4 regions of the Endozoicomonas sp. ALB032 genome follow, and region 2 is predicted to be linked to each of the others. Evidence: predicted binding sites of a transcription regulator. Region 2 holds the regulator's gene; each other region holds the start of a gene.
What was found. The regulator LexA, encoded in region 2, represses DNA repair genes until DNA is damaged. The targets are predictions, from matches to a motif close to TACTGTNTANNTANACAGTA.

Region 1: a site for LexA is predicted at 2,081-2,100, ahead of ACO6VG_RS24600 (DNA topoisomerase III). Genes of this name have one in related genera too.
Region 3: a site for LexA is predicted at 2,647-2,666, ahead of recN (DNA repair protein RecN). Genes of this name have one in related genera too.
Region 4: a site for LexA is predicted at 2,788-2,807, ahead of ruvA (Holliday junction branch migration protein RuvA). Genes of this name have one in related genera too.

What each region holds. Positions count from the first base shown of each region.
Region 1 is NZ_JBLYNW010000001.1:6,782,815-6,787,208, reverse strand. It holds gene ACO6VG_RS24605 (hypothetical protein) at 186-2,042, shown strand; gene ACO6VG_RS24600 (DNA topoisomerase III) at 2,173-4,101, shown strand; gene ACO6VG_RS24595 (hypothetical protein) at 4,301-4,394, shown strand, end outside.
Region 2 is NZ_JBLYNW010000001.1:5,232,871-5,237,264, reverse strand. It holds gene topA (type I DNA topoisomerase) at 1-264, shown strand, start outside; gene ACO6VG_RS19135 (DUF6586 family protein) at 332-826, shown strand; gene ACO6VG_RS19130 (PTS sugar transporter subunit IIB) at 955-1,260, shown strand; gene ACO6VG_RS19125 (hypothetical protein) at 1,438-1,680, shown strand; gene ACO6VG_RS19120 (SulA-like leucine-rich domain-containing protein) at 1,707-2,195, opposite strand; gene lexA (transcriptional repressor LexA) at 2,322-2,924, opposite strand; gene ACO6VG_RS19110 (serpin family protein) at 3,166-4,394, opposite strand, start outside.
Region 3 is NZ_JBLYNW010000001.1:400,725-405,118, forward strand. It holds gene dnaK (molecular chaperone DnaK) at 1-1,656, opposite strand, end outside; gene grpE (nucleotide exchange factor GrpE) at 1,848-2,432, opposite strand; gene recN (DNA repair protein RecN) at 2,691-4,376, shown strand; gene ACO6VG_RS01500 (hypothetical protein) at 4,379-4,394, opposite strand, start outside.
Region 4 is NZ_JBLYNW010000001.1:6,178,811-6,183,204, forward strand. It holds gene ruvB (Holliday junction branch migration DNA helicase RuvB) at 1-990, opposite strand, end outside; gene rarD (EamA family transporter RarD) at 1,215-2,090, shown strand; gene ruvA (Holliday junction branch migration protein RuvA) at 2,154-2,765, opposite strand; gene ACO6VG_RS23200 (carboxymuconolactone decarboxylase family protein) at 2,904-3,449, shown strand; gene ruvC (crossover junction endodeoxyribonuclease RuvC) at 3,446-3,973, opposite strand; gene ACO6VG_RS23210 (hypothetical protein) at 4,314-4,394, shown strand, end outside.

The DNA.
Region 1 (4,394 bases), 1.5 Mb from region 2:
CTACATCGAATCGATCAGGAAAGATGTCAGGTTTTAGCTTTCAGCAGAGAGGTTCTATGGTTAGGTACTTATAACAGCCTGCCTCAATACAGGCGTTGATTTCTCAATTATCTGATGCAAATAATCGTAACCCGCAAAAATTGTCGGTATCAGGTACGCTTGTTTCATAGGAGGTCTGATACATTATGCAGCTAAAAAACGTCTACAAAACTTTTACATTAATGATGATTTTGTTACTGGCTCTTTTCCTTAATTTTTTGCCATCATCGGTCTGCGCTACACAAGTCGATATGGATGACAGGGAGATCAACCTCAAATCGTCCTTAGTCAAATGGTTGCTGGCACTGAATGCAAGGCCCTATGTTTATTATCCCAATGAGCCAAAACTGATTTTGGCAACAATAGCCGAAGATGGTCTGGATGACTTTGCCTGTTTACTGGAAGTCAACAAAGAGCTTCGTCGTGATAAAGCTTTTAACAATATTCCTGTTGAATTGACTGTACAGAGCACTCAATCTCAGAAAAAAAAGCTCTACCGTGCTTTTTCTGAAGCTTCTGATCTGAAAATTAATTGGATTTTTAAGGATGAAAGGCAGGAATACGACACCAGTTCGATGCAGATGGAGTTCGGAAGTTTTACCCTCTCCCTGTCAACCTGGGCAGGAATGAGAATCCCCAGTACATCCAACTGGTTGGGAATTGGTCAGTATTCTAATATTGGTGCCGGAGGCAAGAGTTTGGCTGAGAGCTTTATTGTCAGTTTATGGCTGGTAGAAAATTTTCACCAAAGATCTGGAGTCAGTAGCCTTGAATCTATGCCTTTGAATCGTCAAACCATGAACTACATCTCGGACTTTCGGTTTGAAGGTTATGATTTGTGTCAAAATCTTACAGAGTGCTCAATTAAAACAGAACAACATAAGTTCTCTATTGCTACGCCAAGGTTTGGTCTGGGTGAACTGCACCTTGGGTTACCCTTTAACTCAGAACTGATCGAGAAAGTTGATAATTACGAAATTTCAGATGACAAAACGTCAACTTCACTGTATGAAGATTTAAAGCAATTACTGCAAGATAGGCCATGGCTGGGACTTGCTCTTACGGGTCGTAGTGATTTGGATGCTCAGGCAGAAGCTATTCAGAACGTGTCGTATTATACCGCTTATTACGACGATGAAGCCTTCTTGAAAGAGTATTTGGAGATTATCAGAAGAATAGATCCGGGTGACATAAAAATTGTTACCGACCTTAAATGGTCAATGTTATCAACAGAATCCTTTAAAGAAATGCTCAGTGAACTGGGTTTTGGCAATGTTCATTACAAATCAAACAGTGCATCAAATAGCTATTGTCAGCGCACAACCTCTGAATATAAAAAAATAACGTATAGCGATTGTGACCCTAATGTCTCTGAATATAGAAAAATAACGTTTATCGATTCTGGTTTTATTGATAACGACAATGCTTACAATGCTCTGGCTTACTTCTCTCAACCATTAACCCTGGTTACAGGAGATATCAACCTGGCCAAAGCCATCACAATGAATAAGATTCCTTTTTACCAATGGCGTCATTTTCAAACTCAGGTGAACGAACATCTTCAATCACTCTGGCAAGGCACAGGCCTTGAGTCATTTTTCGTGAATGACTATCAGCCAGAAATAAAGGCAGCAGCACTGAATCAATTTAACCAGGACTCACCGCTTCGTCGTCAGACAAACAAGCAAATCATTAAGGCAAAAAACGCCATGCCTGATCTGCTGGATGTTGTATGGCTGGTCCACTGCCCCAATGCTGAAGTTTGGCGTCTCGATACACAAGTTAAGAGAAAGTTGGTACAGGGTGAGAACAAGGAATTATTTGATGAAATCAAAAACACAGAAAGCAAGGATATTCGTGATATTTTGGCAACCAAGGTACTGATTCAGCACATATTCGATCAGAATACCGGTTATGATAAAGAACAGCTTGACGAATTCTTCAAGTTAATTAATGACTCAAGGCTCAGGGAGTACCTGCTATCATTGCTGAACGTATATTGAACCAACTGGCCAGATACTTGAAAAAGGCTGAAGCCTTGGGCTGTCTGCTTATTCAGGGCTATGATACGGCCAGAAAGAAACTTATTATAGGCAGCTGTACCATTGATCTGATGTAACTTTTGTTGACCTGATGCGTTTAATCATTGCTGAAAAACCCAGTCTGGGCAGAGCCATAGCCGATGTTTTGCCCCGCCCCCATAAACGACAGGATGGCTACATAGAGACCGCATCCGGTGATGTCGTCACCTGGTGTATAGGCCACCTGCTGGAGCAGGTTGAGCCTGAACAGTATGACCCTGCCTTCAAGCAATGGCGTTTTGAACATTTGCCTATTGTTCCCCAGCAGTGGCAACTGCAACCACGAAAAAACACTCGCTCCCAGTTATCGGTGATTCGTAAGCTATTGAAAACGGCTGATGTCATTGTTCATGCCGGAGACCCGGACAGGGAAGGGCAGTTGCTGGTCGATGAAGTGTTGGATTATCTCAAACTTTCACCAACCCGCAGAAAAAGTGTCCGTCGTCTTTTAGTGAATGACTTGAACGGTCCGGCAGTTAAGAAAGCCTTCGATCGAATGCAGAGCAACTCTGATTTTGTACCTCTCTCTGTTTCCGCTCTGACACGCTCCCGTGCCGACTGGCTCTATGGTATCAATTTAACCCGTGCCTATACCGTTCTTGGCAAAAAGGCAGGTTATGGCGGTTTGCTTTCTGTCGGTCGGGTGCAGACTCCGGTTTTGGGTCTGGTGGTGCGAAGGGACGAAGACATTGCCGATTTCCAACCCAAACCTTATTTTGAAGTCTTTGCCCTGCTGGTGACTGACCAGGGCGAGTGTTTCAAGGCCAAATGGCAACCCAGTGAAGCCTGCCAGCCCTGGATGGATGACGAGGGCCGTGTACTCGATCGTCGGCTGGCGGAAAATGTTGTCAGCAGGATTCAGGGCAAGGAGGGGACAGTCTCTAAGCTGGAGAATAAAACGGGCAAGGAATCGCCACCGTTGCCCTATTCACTTTCCGCTCTTCAGATTGATGCTGCCAAACAATTAAGGATGAGTGCCAAGGAAGTGCTGGATGTCTGTCAAAAGCTTTATGAGCAGAAACTGGTGACTTATCCCCGATCGGATTGTCGTTATCTGCCTGTGGAGCATTTCAGGGAAGCACCGGAAGTGCTGGGCGCGATACGAAGCAATGATGAAAAACTGGCCAGTGCTGTGGACGGTGCATTACCCGACCGCAAAAGCAAAGCCTGGAATGACAGCAAAGTAAGCGCACACCACGGTATTATCCCGACCACCCGAAGAACTGATCTCTACAAAATGGGTGACCGGGAGCGCAACTTATATGGCCTCATCGCCAGACAGTATGTGGCACAGTTTTATCCGGATCACCGGTTTTTAGCTCGTAAAGTCAGTGTCACCCTGGAAGGCGGGCAATTCACGGCCAGCAGCAGGGAGGTGCAGGAAGAAGGCTGGAAAGCCATTTTTCCCCGCAAGCCGTCCGTCTCTGAGGATAAAGAGGACGGTCAGAGGTTGCCGGAATTGCACAGGGGGCAGGCACTGCTCTGCAAGGATGCGGATTTGGCAGAAAAGCAAACTCAGCCACCCAGACCTTTCACCGACGCCACTCTGCTGTCGGCCATGACCGGTATTGCCCGCTATGTTAAAGATACCGGGATCAGGAAGGTGCTCAAGGAGACCGACGGTCTGGGTACCGAAGCCACCCGGGCAGGTATTATAGAATTATTGTTCAATAGGAAATATCTTACCCGTCAGGGTAAAAACATTCATGCTACAGAGACCGGGAAAGCATTGATAAAAGCTCTGCCCGAGCCTGTCAGTCGTCCTGACATGACCGCCCGCTGGGAAGCCTCACTGAATCAGATTGTAGAGAAAAAAGGCTCTTATCAGACTTTTATGAGTGAGCTGGAACAGCATCTGGTTCAGTTGTTGCGGGAGGCCGGGCACTCTGGAACCATTAATGTACAGGGGTTGCCTCCGGTATCGCCAAACCGCTTCAAGAAGAAAACCCGGCGTAGAAAAAACTCTCCTCGAGCCTCCTGACAAAGATCCCTGAGTGTGAACGAATTCAGCGTTCCGTTTCTGCCTGGTAAGATGTTTGTCCAAGAATTTTCAGTTTCTGGCAAAGGCTGTGTTAGAGTGCCCCAGTGGTTCTTTTGATTCTACACGGGCAGATTCGTTGGGCTGACTCAGCCAACGTTTCTGGCATGGTTGACTATGAATTCGAACAGGATGATCCCCCATGTACAGAGCTTTTCTGGCCATTCTGGTTGGGTTGGGTATGACCGGACTGGCATCCGCATCGGATAATTACTCATACACCTGTGACCGCAGCA
Region 2 (4,394 bases):
CAGTTCCCAAAGAACCGTGAGACCCGTGCTCCTCTGGTCAGTGAACTGATCCCGCATCAGGCGGCTATTGATCCAAAGTATCATTATCTTCTGGATGCACCGAGACAGGATGCTGATGGTAATCCCGCAATCATTCGCTACAGTCGCAAAACCAGGACTCAGTATGTTATGACTGAGTCTGAAGGTAAGGCGACAGGGTGGAGTGCTACCTTCCAGGACGGCAGGTGGGAAGAAAAAGTCACCAGGAAGCGTAAAAAATCCTGACCTGGCCTCGTCACAAACAAGACCTTCACAGAGATCCGTGGAGGTCTTTTTATTTTTGAGAAAGATTATGTCTGAGCAGTGGCGTTCCCATACCAACAAAAAATTACACTATGCCCGTTTACAGCTGGATGCCTGGGAAAGAGCAGAAGCTTTTGAGCAGGAGGCTTTTCGAGAGGCATTTCTGATGCATGCCAGTCAAGCCTATTCCTCGATGCTGGCGGAGATATTGTCTCCCTACGGTGAGCAGCTGACCCGGTTGCTGTCTCTGGAAGATGCTTGCAGATTGATGGATGAGCAACCTGCAGAAGTGTCTGAACTCGAGCAGTTAAAGCAGCTGGAGTCATCGGACAGTTGGCTGGCAGATTTACTTAAAGCTTATGACGATATTTTTAATGCTAATGGTAATATACAATCATATTCAAGTAATAGCAGTATGATTATGATTGCTTCGGATACCAGTGAAGTCACCAAAGGTATTAAGACGCCAGAAAGTGCCAAGAGTATTCTTGCCTCCCTCAAGGAGTTGGTAGGGCACTTTAGAAATTTCAATCTTGAATGGTGATTAGATTTTTTAGATCTGATTCATGACTCATAATAGTGTGCCTGGATTGATTCAAACCGTGCATGATTGTGGGAATGTTTAGAACTCTGTTGTTTATGGCTGTTGTTCAATTTGATCAGAGGTATCTTATGACTAAGATCATGCTGTGCTGTTCGGCAGGTATGTCTACCAGCATGTTGGTGGAGAAAATGCGCGAAGCAGCTGAAAGTCGGAGTGAAGAAGTCGAGGTTGAAGCCTTCGGCGCTAGTCATTTCGATGAACAGGTAGCCTGTTTCGATGTTGTTCTGCTGGGTCCTCAGGTTAAATATATGTTGAATGATCTCAAGCTGCGTGCTGCCGAATATGCTGTTCCGGTTGAGGCGATCAGCCCTGTTGATTATGGCACGATGAATGGTGCGAAAGTATTGGGCTTTGCTCTGTCGCTAACAGCCTGATTAATTCCAGTTTATCGTGTGTATGCTGCAATACGGGGGCAAAAGCTGCAGCTCTTTTAAGGGTTTTTACTTTCCAGTCTGCAATAACACTTTGCATTACTCTCTACTGACCTATTGCATCATAAGTCACAATGCTGCATGATTTCTCCCTCTTATACGCTATTTATGGAACGAAATATGGCTGCATCGTTTTTGGAAATTGTGGAACTTCCAACAGGAGAGATTGTTCTGCGAAGCAGTGACGACGAGGGTGAGCCCCTGCTGACTATGAAATTTTCAGAGGAAGCCAAACAGTATCTTGAAGGGGACCATTTGCAAGTGGCAAAGGTCATGTTTGATGCTGGCATGCGTGAAGTTGCTGAACTCACTCGTCCGCAATCCTCTGAAGAAGAGATTCCTGAGAACAGAGTACTGCACTGACTCTATTTTCATGGAAATGACAGGCATCATGCAACCTGTCTACTGCGAATAGCCAGCCCCTGACACTGTCCATTCCTGGCTGCGCTTTCAAGCCTACTTAGCCACCCTTTATCCAAATGCCCCAGCCAGCTGATGACAGTGTGGCTGGTTCCGGATGCCAGCGCTTTCCTGGTGAGTTCCAATGTCTGATTAATATTGTTGGAGCTAAAGATTTGCACCTTGTCATGATTTAAGTCGCAATTCTTTAACCAGTGCAGGGTTCTGGTGTCATCTGCCAGAATCAGGGTCAACCAACGTTCACTGTCAGTGGACAGCTGACTGAGCATGGGCGTCAGGAGTTGTTCTGCCTGCCAGGGTTGACCTGAAAGAATGAGTTCATTAATACTGGGCTTCAGAGACTTTTCAGTTTTTCCTGATAAAGTCTTTTCTAGGCACGAGGGGTTAATGCAGACTGTATTGGTCTGGTAGCTTGGGGCTGAAAAATTGTGCCTTTCACTGCTGGTTCGGTACAGCATAAATTCTTCCTTCTGGCATAGCCCGGACGCTGTTTGTTATTCGCACTTCAGCGTAGTGGGCCTTTAACAACAGCTGCCTGTTGTGAGTACTGTCTCTGGTAATGGTCAGGCTCATCTTATTCCGTCTCAGGACTGATTTCTGATGACTCCGACGCTTAAACCTTCGATGGCAAAGGCATCCTGAGTGAGATCAACGACTATGGTTTCGAACTCGTCGTTTTCCGGATGCAGCAATACTTTGTTTTTCTGTTTCTCGAATCTTTTTACGGTGACATCATCTTCAATCCGGGCGACGACAACCTGACCGTTTCGAACATCTGTTGTCTTGTGAACGGCCAGCAGGTCACCATCAAGAATCCCGATGTCCTTCATGCTCATTCCTTTTACCCTTAACAGGAAGTCTGCCGATGGGGTGAAGAAAGCGGGATTGAGCATCAGGTGGTCTTCGATATGTTCCTGGGCGAGGATCGGGTTCCCGGCAGCAACTTGTCCGATAATCGGAAGGCCTTCAGGCTGGCTGTCCGGAATACGGATACCGCGGGAGGCGCCGGGGGTAATCTCGATAGCGCCTTTACGGGCCAGTGCCCTGAGATGTTCTTCGGCAGCATTGGGTGAGCGAAAGCCGAAGGTCTTGGCGATTTCGGCTCTGGTGGGTGGGAAACCTGTCTCGTCAATATGAGATTTGATCAGGTCCAGTATCTCGGATTGCCGTTTAGTCAGTTTGATCATGGTCTCTCAATCTGTTTTTTTATACAGTATCTGTGATTATATACAGTATTCTTGTGGTGGCAAGTTATTATCCAGGCTGCGACGATAAGCAAAAAATGACAAGAGGGTCGTCAATGGTGCAGGTGAGGCATGCTTTGCCACCATAGTGATGAGTTGTTGGCTGAAATTCGCAAGCTGAGTCCCTGAAGCTTTTTTTAATAAAAAATCCGGAGGTGGTTAATCTCCGGATTTGGCATTTTATTTATGATTGTGTAGAAGTTAATTTCTTCCGCAGTGCATCCCAGGCATCATTTGAAACTTCTACTTCAAAGCCATCAAAACCATGCCAAACTTTAACAAAATCTACATGTTTGTAATCAAGCCATTCTAATATTCTTTCTCTGATATCAAGGGCATTATCCTTACTACCAGTATGGATAGCTAATCTGGATTTAACTGCTTTGGCACTTTTGATATTAAAATCCTCTTTCGGATCAAACTTATGGTATATTAGTTTACTCACATCAATAGATTCATCATCTGGTAACATATATTTTATAGAGTTAATAGTTTCTTCAATAATTTTTTCGTCTTTTTTGGGTTCATCTATTTTTCTGTAATTTTTATAATTTTCGATAGGAGTCATTTTGCTATCAGCTGTCAAGTCATTTGGTTTCAAACTTTTATCAGATTTCAAATCATTAGATTTCAAGCTTTCAGCTGAGTCATTCCCGGCCGCATAAAATTCTAAAAAGCTGCCATCCTTAATCAGCATCTCCACCAACCGATTGCCTTGTCCATCTACAATGGCAATGTAACCAGGGGAGACAAAATGAAAGTGTGGTGGTTTTTTTGTACCGAAGCCTCTGAGTGTTCTTGTTGCGGCAGTGGCAACTTGACCATAAGCTCCCTCTTCATTAATGGATACTCTGGTCTTCTGAAGAATTTCCAGATCACAATTTGAGGGATGGCCTAATCTTGTTAAATCTTCAGACCTTATGACATCGGCTCCAAATGTCTGAGAAATTTTGTCGAGTAAATTAGTGTCACAACTGCCGTCTATTTTTATCCTGGGTAGCATTAGATCCATCTCTTTTTTACGGCCATTTAATCCGTCAATCAGGTGATTGATTGTATCAGAATCAAGGTTGTTAATCCCTGTCGGACTGTCACCAGGGGTTATTATTGCGACTAATTTAAGATCTTCACCATTCACTGATCGGAAATTTTTGCCAATGGCGCCAAATTTTCCATTATCAAAAAATTGCACGTTTTCAGTTGACTTCATCATCTTGACGTTTTCAATCATACTTCCGTCTGCGCAGATAAATTTGCCCGAGGCCGTTTTTTCTTTAGAAAATGGCCTCTCCCAGATACCCTCGAATTCCATCACATTGCCAATTACCGTTGTAATCAGTTCTCGTCGAGTTTTACAATGACCATGAAACAACTTATTGATTTTTCCATGAGTCTTCTCTTTCACGAAGTCTT
Region 3 (4,394 bases), 4.8 Mb from region 2:
TTCTTCCAGAGTCTTGCGGGTAGCATGTACCAGACCATCGCCCGTATTACGGACAGCCGCCAGCTCTTCAAACTTCTTGTCTTCAGCCGCGTTAGCTTCAGCGTCCTGAACCATTTGATCAATTTCATCGTCAGACAGGCCGGAAGAAGCCTTGATCACAATGGACTGCTCTTTGCCAGTAGCCTTGTCCTTGGCAGAAACATTCAGGATACCGTTGGCATCCAGGTCGAAGCTGACTTCAATCTGAGGCATGCCACGTGGAGCCGGTGGAATGTCAGACAGGTCAAAACGTCCCAGAGACTTGTTGGCAGAAGCCTGCTTGCGCTCACCCTGACAAACGTGAATGGTCACAGCACTCTGGTTGTCATCAGCAGTAGAGAATACCTGAGACTTCTTGGTCGGAATCGTGGTGTTCTTTTCAATCAGGGCAGTCATAACTCCACCCATGGTTTCGATACCCAGAGTCAGTGGAGTGACGTCCAGCAGCAGCACGTCTTTAACGTCACCCGCCAGAACCGCACCCTGGATGGATGCACCCATGGCTACCGCTTCGTCAGGGTTCACATCTTTACGAGGTTCCTTGCCGAAGAAAGCAGCAACTTTTTCCTGAACCATTGGCATACGGGTTTGACCACCCACCAGAATGACTTCGTCGATGTCAGACAGATCCAGGTCGGAGTCCTTAACCGCCAGACGACATGGCTCCAGAGAACGCTGAACCAGGTCTTCAACCAGAGACTCCAGTTTAGAGCGGGTGACTTTAACGTTCAGATGTTTAGGACCGGTTGCATCGGCAGTGATGTAAGGCAGGTTAACATCAGTCTGCTGAGCAGAAGACAGCTCAATCTTGGCTTTTTCAGCAGCTTCTTTCAGACGCTGCATGGCCAGAGGGTCACCTTTAAGGTCGATACCCTGGTCTTTTTTGAACTCTTCTGCCAGGTAATCGATCAAACGCATGTCAAAGTCTTCGCCACCCAGGAAAGTGTCACCGTTGGTGGCCAGTACTTCGAACTGGTGCTCGCCGTCAACATCGGCAATCTCGATGATTGAGATATCAAAAGTACCACCACCCAGGTCGTATACAGCGATGGTCTGGTCACCCTGCCTCTTGTCCATGCCGTAGGCCAGAGCAGCAGCAGTTGGCTCGTTAATGATACGCTTGACATCCAGACCGGCAATACGGCCAGCATCTTTGGTTGCCTGACGCTGAGCATCGTTGAAGTATGCAGGTACGGTAACCACCGCTTCAGTAACAGACTCGCCCAGGTAGTCTTCAGCGGTCTTCTTCATTTTCTTCAGGATTTCAGCAGAAATCTGAGGCGGCGCTTTTTTGTCACCTTTAACTTCAACCCAGGCGTCGCCATTGTCAGCTTCAACAATCTTGTAAGGAACCATCTGGATGTCTTTCTGAACCACATCGTCTTTGAAACGACGGCCAATCAGACGCTTGATGGCAAACAGGGTATTGTCAGGATTGGTAACGGCCTGACGCTTGGCTGGCTGACCTACCAGAGTCTCACCATCGTCAGTGAAGGCGATGATAGAAGGCGTTGTACGACCGCCTTCAGCATTTTCCAGAACCTTGGCTTTTTCACCATCCAGAATAGATACACAAGAGTTAGTGGTACCCAGATCAATACCGATTATTTTACCCATTGTTCAATCTCTCCATTGCCCTGATTCCAGGACGAAATTCTTTAGTTCAATTCTTTAATTCTTCAGCTGAGGGCTGCTTGCCAGTGTCTGGTGAGCAGCTGTTTTTGGCCTTTGAAATCAATATGGGATCAATCGATTTGATTTCAAGGCTGTTGAAATATTCTTTTTTGAATATTCCTCAGCAAAATCACTTATTTGGAAACAACAACCATAGCCGGACGAATCAAACGACCATTCAGCTTGTATCCTTTCTGGAAAACATCAATCACGGTGTTGGCTTCAACATCGGGATTCGGAACCATCGACATGGCCTGATGGAAGTTCGGGTCAAAAGGCTGACCACTGGGGTCTTCCTGAACTACCGCGAAGCGTCCCAATGCATCCAGGAACTGCTTCAGAGTCAGCTTCATACCTTCTACCAGGGCTTCGTGAGACCCTTCTGCCTGTTCGGCACTTTCAATGCCTTTTTCCAGGCTATCAACCACTGGAATCAGTGCGTCAACAAATTTTTCCAGAGCAAATTTGTGAGCCTTTTCAACATCCTGCTCGGCACGACGCTTAATGTTCTGCATTTCAGCAGCAGTACGCAGAGTCTGATCTTTCGCCCTGGCAAGTTCTTCGTTGAGTGCTTCCAGCTGACTCTCAAGGCCGTCGGTCAGATTACCTTCACTGTCGAGTTCAACACCACCCTCTTCGTTCAGCAGGCTTTCTTCTGCCTGCTGCTCTGTGGCTTCTTCCGTTACCTGCTCTTCAGGTTTGCTGCTTTCTACTGTCATTCCAGAATCTCCGACCGGGAGGCAATCATTTAGATGAAACGTATATTGGGTCACGAATTCCGGATTCAAGACCTGAAAAACAGTTTTTTTAACGCAAGCGATCATTTCGCAAAACACCGGGCCGCAAAACAAAATCACAACGGCCACCCATCTCATTCAGTTCAGGATCAGTGGATTTTTTCAGCTCTGACTTTACGAATCGCACACTTCAGGTTACTGTATATATAAACAGTAAAGCTACAGTAGCGGGTATTTATCATGCTGACCCAACTGTCCATCAGCAACTTCGCCATCGTTGACCAGCTGGATCTGGACATCCATTGTGGAATGACTGTCATTACCGGCGAGACCGGTGCCGGTAAGTCCATCATGCTGGATGCTCTCGGTCTGGCAACGGGTGACAGAACCGATAGTCACTGTGTTCGTCAGGGTACTGACAAAGCTGAGATTCACGCTTCTTTTGATATCAGCCAGTGCACTGCGGCAAAAGCATGGCTGCAAGAAAAAGATCTGGCCAGTGATGATGAGTGCATTCTCCGAAGAGTCATTACCAAAGAGGGACGGTCCCGTGCCTATATCAATGGGACTCTTTCTCCCCTTGCGGATCTTCGGGCCATTGGTGAACGGTTAATTGATATCCATGGCCAGCATGAAAGCCAGTCGTTACTGAAAAAAAGCAACCATCGACTGCTTCTGGATGATTATGCCGACATACAAAAACTGGCCTCTGAAGTGGCTCGCACTGCCCATCAGTTCAACCAGACACATGATGAACTGACCACTCTCAGCCATAATCGCAGGGAGCAGGATGAACGAGTGCAACTGCTCAGCTATCAGCTTCAGGAGCTGGAACAGCTATCGCTTCAGGAAGGAGAGCTGGAACAACTTGAGCAGGAACTCAAACAGTTATCCCATGCTGAAGGCACTCTTTCCGTGTGTCACGAAATCAATGCTATCTGCTCAGACAACGAGGCAGGTAACATTCTCCAGAAACTCTCCACCTGCCTGCAGCGCCTGAGCGATCTGCAAATAGATCACCCAGCCATCAACAACACAATTGAAATGATGTCCTCTGCCCAAATTCAGGTCGAGGAAGCGGTAGGAGAAATCAATCACTTTATCGATCATTTTGATGCCGATCCCGCCAGAATGCGGGATGTGGATGAACGCCTCAGTGCTATTTACGACCTTGCGAGAAAGCACAGGGTTCAACCCGAAGCGTTATTGGAAAAGCAAAGCACGCTTGGCTCTGAGCTGGAGAGCATCCAGTTCAGCGATGAACGGGTTGAAGCATTACAACAAAAGCTGATCGAACTAAAATCCGAGTTTCAGAACCAATGCGAAAAACTCTCCAGAAAACGTCAGTCTGCTGCCAGACAACTTGAAAAGAAAATCACTAGACGCATGGCTTTGCTCGGCCTGCCCCACGGAGAGTTCATCATTGCCCTGACACCGATAGAGGGCAGCATGCTCTCAGCCAATGGTGCTGAAGAGGTCGAATTCCTGGTGACGACTAACCCGGGTCAACCACCCAGAGCACTCGCTAAAGTGGCCTCTGGTGGTGAACTGTCGAGAATCAGTCTGGCCATTCAGGTGATAACCGCTCAAACCTCTCACGTTCCCAGCATGATCTTTGACGAAGTGGATGTGGGCATTGGCGGTGGCACTGCGGAAATTGTCGGGGCCATGCTCAGGGAGCTGGGAGAAAGAAGTCAGGTAATTTGTGTCACCCACCAGCCTCAGGTAGCATCCCAGGGGCATCAGCATTTGCATGTCAGCAAGAAGGTTCGCAATGCTAAAACCTCCACTGAGATCGTCGGCCTGAAAGGCGATTGTCGTGTTAAAGAGGTGGCCCGAATGTTGGGCGGTGTAGAAATGACCGAGTCCACACTCAACCACGCAAAAGAGATGCTTAGTCTCTGTGTTTCAAGGTCTGCCGCCTGAAATTACCTTTGCAGCTCC
Region 4 (4,394 bases), 950 kb from region 2:
AAGCCCAAAATGCAAGTATGCGTGCTTGGTGACCATCCGCCCTCTGGGGGTTCTCATCATATAGCCCTGTTGAATAAGATAAGGCTCCAGGACATCTTCGATGGTATCCCTCTCCTCACTGATGGCAGCCGCCAGACTGTCTACCCCGACCGGCCCACCATCAAACTTTTCGATCATGGCCAACAGCAGCCGTCTGTCCATATGATCAAAACCGCTGGCATCAACATCCAGCATATTCAATGCGGCATCGGCCGTCTCCTTGTGGATCACACCATTCCCCTTTACTTCGGCAAAATCACGCACCCTTCTCAGCAATCGGTTGGCAATTCTGGGCGTTCCTCTGGAGCGTCGGGCAATCTCTCCTGCACCTTCCTTATCAATCCCCACCCCGAGAATTCCGGCAGAACGTTCTACGATATAAGTCAGGTCCTCAATATTATAAAACTCCAGCCTCTGTACAATACCAAAACGATCCCGGAGCGGAGACGTCAGCAGACCCGCCCTGGTTGTCGCTCCCACCAAGGTAAAGGGAGGCAGGTCCAGCTTGATAGATCGCGCAGCAGGGCCTTCACCGATCATGATGTCCAGCTGATAATCTTCCATCGCCGGATACAATACTTCTTCCACTACCGGACTGAGGCGGTGAATTTCATCAATAAACAGAATGTCATTGGGCTCAAGATTGGTCAGAAGAGCTGCCAGGTCACCCGCTTTTTCCAGCACCGGGCCAGAAGTCGTTCGAATATTGCTGCCCATCTCATTGGCAAGGATGTGGGAAAGCGTGGTTTTACCCAGCCCCGGAGGTCCGAATATAAGGGTATGATCAAGGGCATCATTACGAAGTCTTGCAGCCTGGATAAAAATTTCCATCTGCTCCCTGACTTTTGGCTGTCCCACATAATCAGCCAGTTTTACCGGGCGAATAGCCCGATCCAGCACCTCTTCCAGAGGGCGTTCTGAGGAGGATATCAATCGATCTGCTTCAATCATGTTCTAGCTCGTCTACCATTACTCTCAGCGTACCATCTCCAGTCTGTTAAAAAAATAATCCAGCTTTGGGAACAAAACGCTACATTTAATCGTCCAAGCACTCTGAACGTAAAAAGAGCACTTGCGAGCACTTAGCTGCCCGGGGGTGCATTACCTTTTAAACTTCGGAGTCATCGGACTCCTATACTCTCTGTTTTAAATTCTGATTAAAGGAAGTACTCAGAATGAATACACATTTGGTTTCTGGAAAAGGCCTGACTAACTCGGTCATGGCCTCCGTGATGTTCGGGCTTGTGCCCATTTATGTACAGTTTATTAAGCTGTCCGGAAATACCCTGTTCTGGAACAGGGTCATTTTCAGCGCTCTCTGCCTGACAATGGTCTGCTATCGCATGGACCGGCTCCGGGGCTTCAGGGCGGTTTTTCTCTGCCGGAAAACTGTGCTGATGCTATCCTTGGGTGGTTTGATTGTTGGCTTTCAGTGGTGGCTGTTTGTCTGGGGCCCCGTGAATGATAAAACACAGGATCTCTCCCTTGGCTATTTTTTGCTGCCACTCACCCTGGCATTAACCGGCAAGCTGGTATTTAACGAGAGACTGAACAAGGCTCATTACTTTGCCATGGGGTCCGCGTCATTAGGCGTGCTTGCCATGATTTGGCAACAGGGCTCATTACCCTGGGTCAGCCTGGCAGTGGCCGGACTTTATCCGGTGTATTTCATCATCCGTAAACCTTTGCAGGTCGATACCTTGCCAGCTCTGCTTTTTGAGCACCTGTTGTTCCTTCCGGCCGGTATTTTCATACTGATGAGTGATCAGAGTTTTATGCAAAACCTGACCCATTCCGTCACTCTTTGGTATCTGCTGCCAGGTCTGGGGCTACTCTGCAGCCTGTCACTGATCTGCTACATCAACGCCTCCAGGCATCTGTCTGTCAGTTTGTTTGGCCTGTTGAGCTACCTGGAGCCTGCTTTGATATTTGTGGTGGCTGTCACCGTTCTCGGAGAAGTCTTCACCTTACAGCAGTGGCTCAGCTATAGCTTTATCTGGCTGGCAACGGCAGCCATCTGCGTTGACTCGGTCAGGAAGTTCATCCGGTAAACTACAAAGCAGACAAGCAGGTGAGGCTCAATCGTCTCACCTTTTAAATAAGACGCGGTGTTATCAGATCATACTTTTCAGAGCCTGACGAATCAGCTCTTCACTGGTCATGCCATCCTTGAGCAACTTACCAATGACTTTGCCGGCTTCCTGGGGTTTATAACCCAGAGCCACCAGAGCACTGACGGCTTCCTGTTCAATATCTTTTGCTTCGGCAGCCATTTCGCCACCGGCAACCAGAGGCTTACCTTCCAGCAGAGGTGCTGACTGCCAACGATCCAGCTTATCTTTCATTTCAACAATCAGCCGCTCGGCTGTTTTTTTACCCACACCCGGCAACTTCACCAAAGTGGCACTATCACCTTCCTGCACACAGCGCACAAAAGCATCAGCTTCTATACCGGACAACAGGGTCAGTCCGAGCTTGGGACCAACCCCATTGACCTTGATCAGAGTTCTAAACAACTCCCGCTCATCACGATTGCTAAAACCGTATAGGAGCTGAGCATCTTCGCGCACTACAAAGTGGGTATATAACACGACCTCCTGACCAACGTCCGGCAGTTTATAAAAAACCGACATCGGAGCTTCCACTTCATACCCGATACCATGGGTCTCTATCAGCAAATGAGGGGGCTGTTTGTCAGCCAGAAGGCCCCGAATTCTTCCAATCATCCTGTTTTCCAAATCTTTTATTTTCTGACTATAAGGTCAGAACGCCTAACAATACGACGAGGGCGTAGAACTCCTGAGAATTGTCACTCTCTAATCACTAAGAGAAGTTCAATTCGATGATCTGAAGGAGCTGCCCCCTTGAAGAAACTTCGCACATTTCTGGGATCACTCTGGCAGATCCTGCCCGAGGCTGGCCTGGCCAGTGAATACCACCCAGCTGTATCCGGTGGCCCTATTCCCATCCCTTTCATCAAGTCACAAAAATCTTTGTTAAAGGAAGATTTCCCGGGACGCCCGGCAAACTCACCTGAGCTTGATAAGCCTGCTCGCAGCTTCATCAGTTATATACAAGGCTACAGCAGCCTCCCGATGAGAGATCGCGCTCTGGTTGCCCTGAGAAGTGCGTACATTTGCAATACCAGACACCTGATCCCGGATATTGCTCAATGTGCACTGGATACGGGACTGAAAGCCAGTGATGTACAAATGGTTTCCCGTGGCCATCTGGCACCGGGCTGGGACAACAAACAACGCCTGTTACTGAAAACCACTGAAGAACTCTACAAAGAACAGATCATAAGTCCGGAGAACTGGAAAGAACTGAAGAAAATCTACACGCCACAACAGATCCTGGATCTGGTGTTTTGCATTGCTTCCTTTCACCTTTGTGTCCACCCAAACTAAGACTGCCCCGTAAGACGACGACGTCGAGTACCCGTAGCACCCGCCATCCTGACCAGACTGGAACGAGTATGAGCATGACAAAGAGCAACCGCCAGAGCGTCCGCAGCATCGGCCTGAGGGGTATCATTCAAGTCAAGGATCGACTTCACCATGTGCTTTACCTGGTACTTATCCGCAGAGCCTTTACCAACCACAGCCTGCTTGACCTGCCGGGCAGAGTATTCCGACACCTCAATATTGTGATTAACCACAGCCACAATGGCCGCAGCCCTGGCCTGACCCAGTTTCAGTGCCGAATCAGCATTTCTGGACATAAACACTTGCTCCACACCAACGGACTGCGGGATGTAACGTTCGATCAAAGTGCTGATGCCTTCATAAATCTGCTGCAAGCGCTCAGGTAGAGGCGCCTCCCGGATGCGAATACAACCGGACGCCACATAATGTGTTTTATTGCCTACTTCTTCAATTAATCCATAGCCGGTAATTCTTGAGCCCGGATCTATCCCCATCAGGATGGCCATTCAGAATGTATTCTCAAGTCAGATGTCGCTATTTTCAATGACAGCGTTTGATGCCCCCCGGGGTCAATGAGTGTGACAGCTTCTGCCAAAAAAATCTGACAGGCGAGGGTTCAAAGTCATGGTTATGTCAAAAGGATACTGTACACCCATACAATATACCAGCGGTGCCGGTGGGTATCAGAAACTTACAATTCAAGAACACTGAATTACCAAATTTGCCTGTGAGTAACGATAGAAGCAGCTTAGTATTTCTCTGGTAATACTTTCGTGGCGAGAACCGCAAAGATCATTGTTCTTGCTCAAGACTGTTTTACTCCACAAGATGATCCGGAAACGATTAATGTCCGACCTGCTAAAAACATTAATGATTATCACAGGCATCATTATTCTATTGTTTATGCTGCTGGTAGGCTTCAATGTC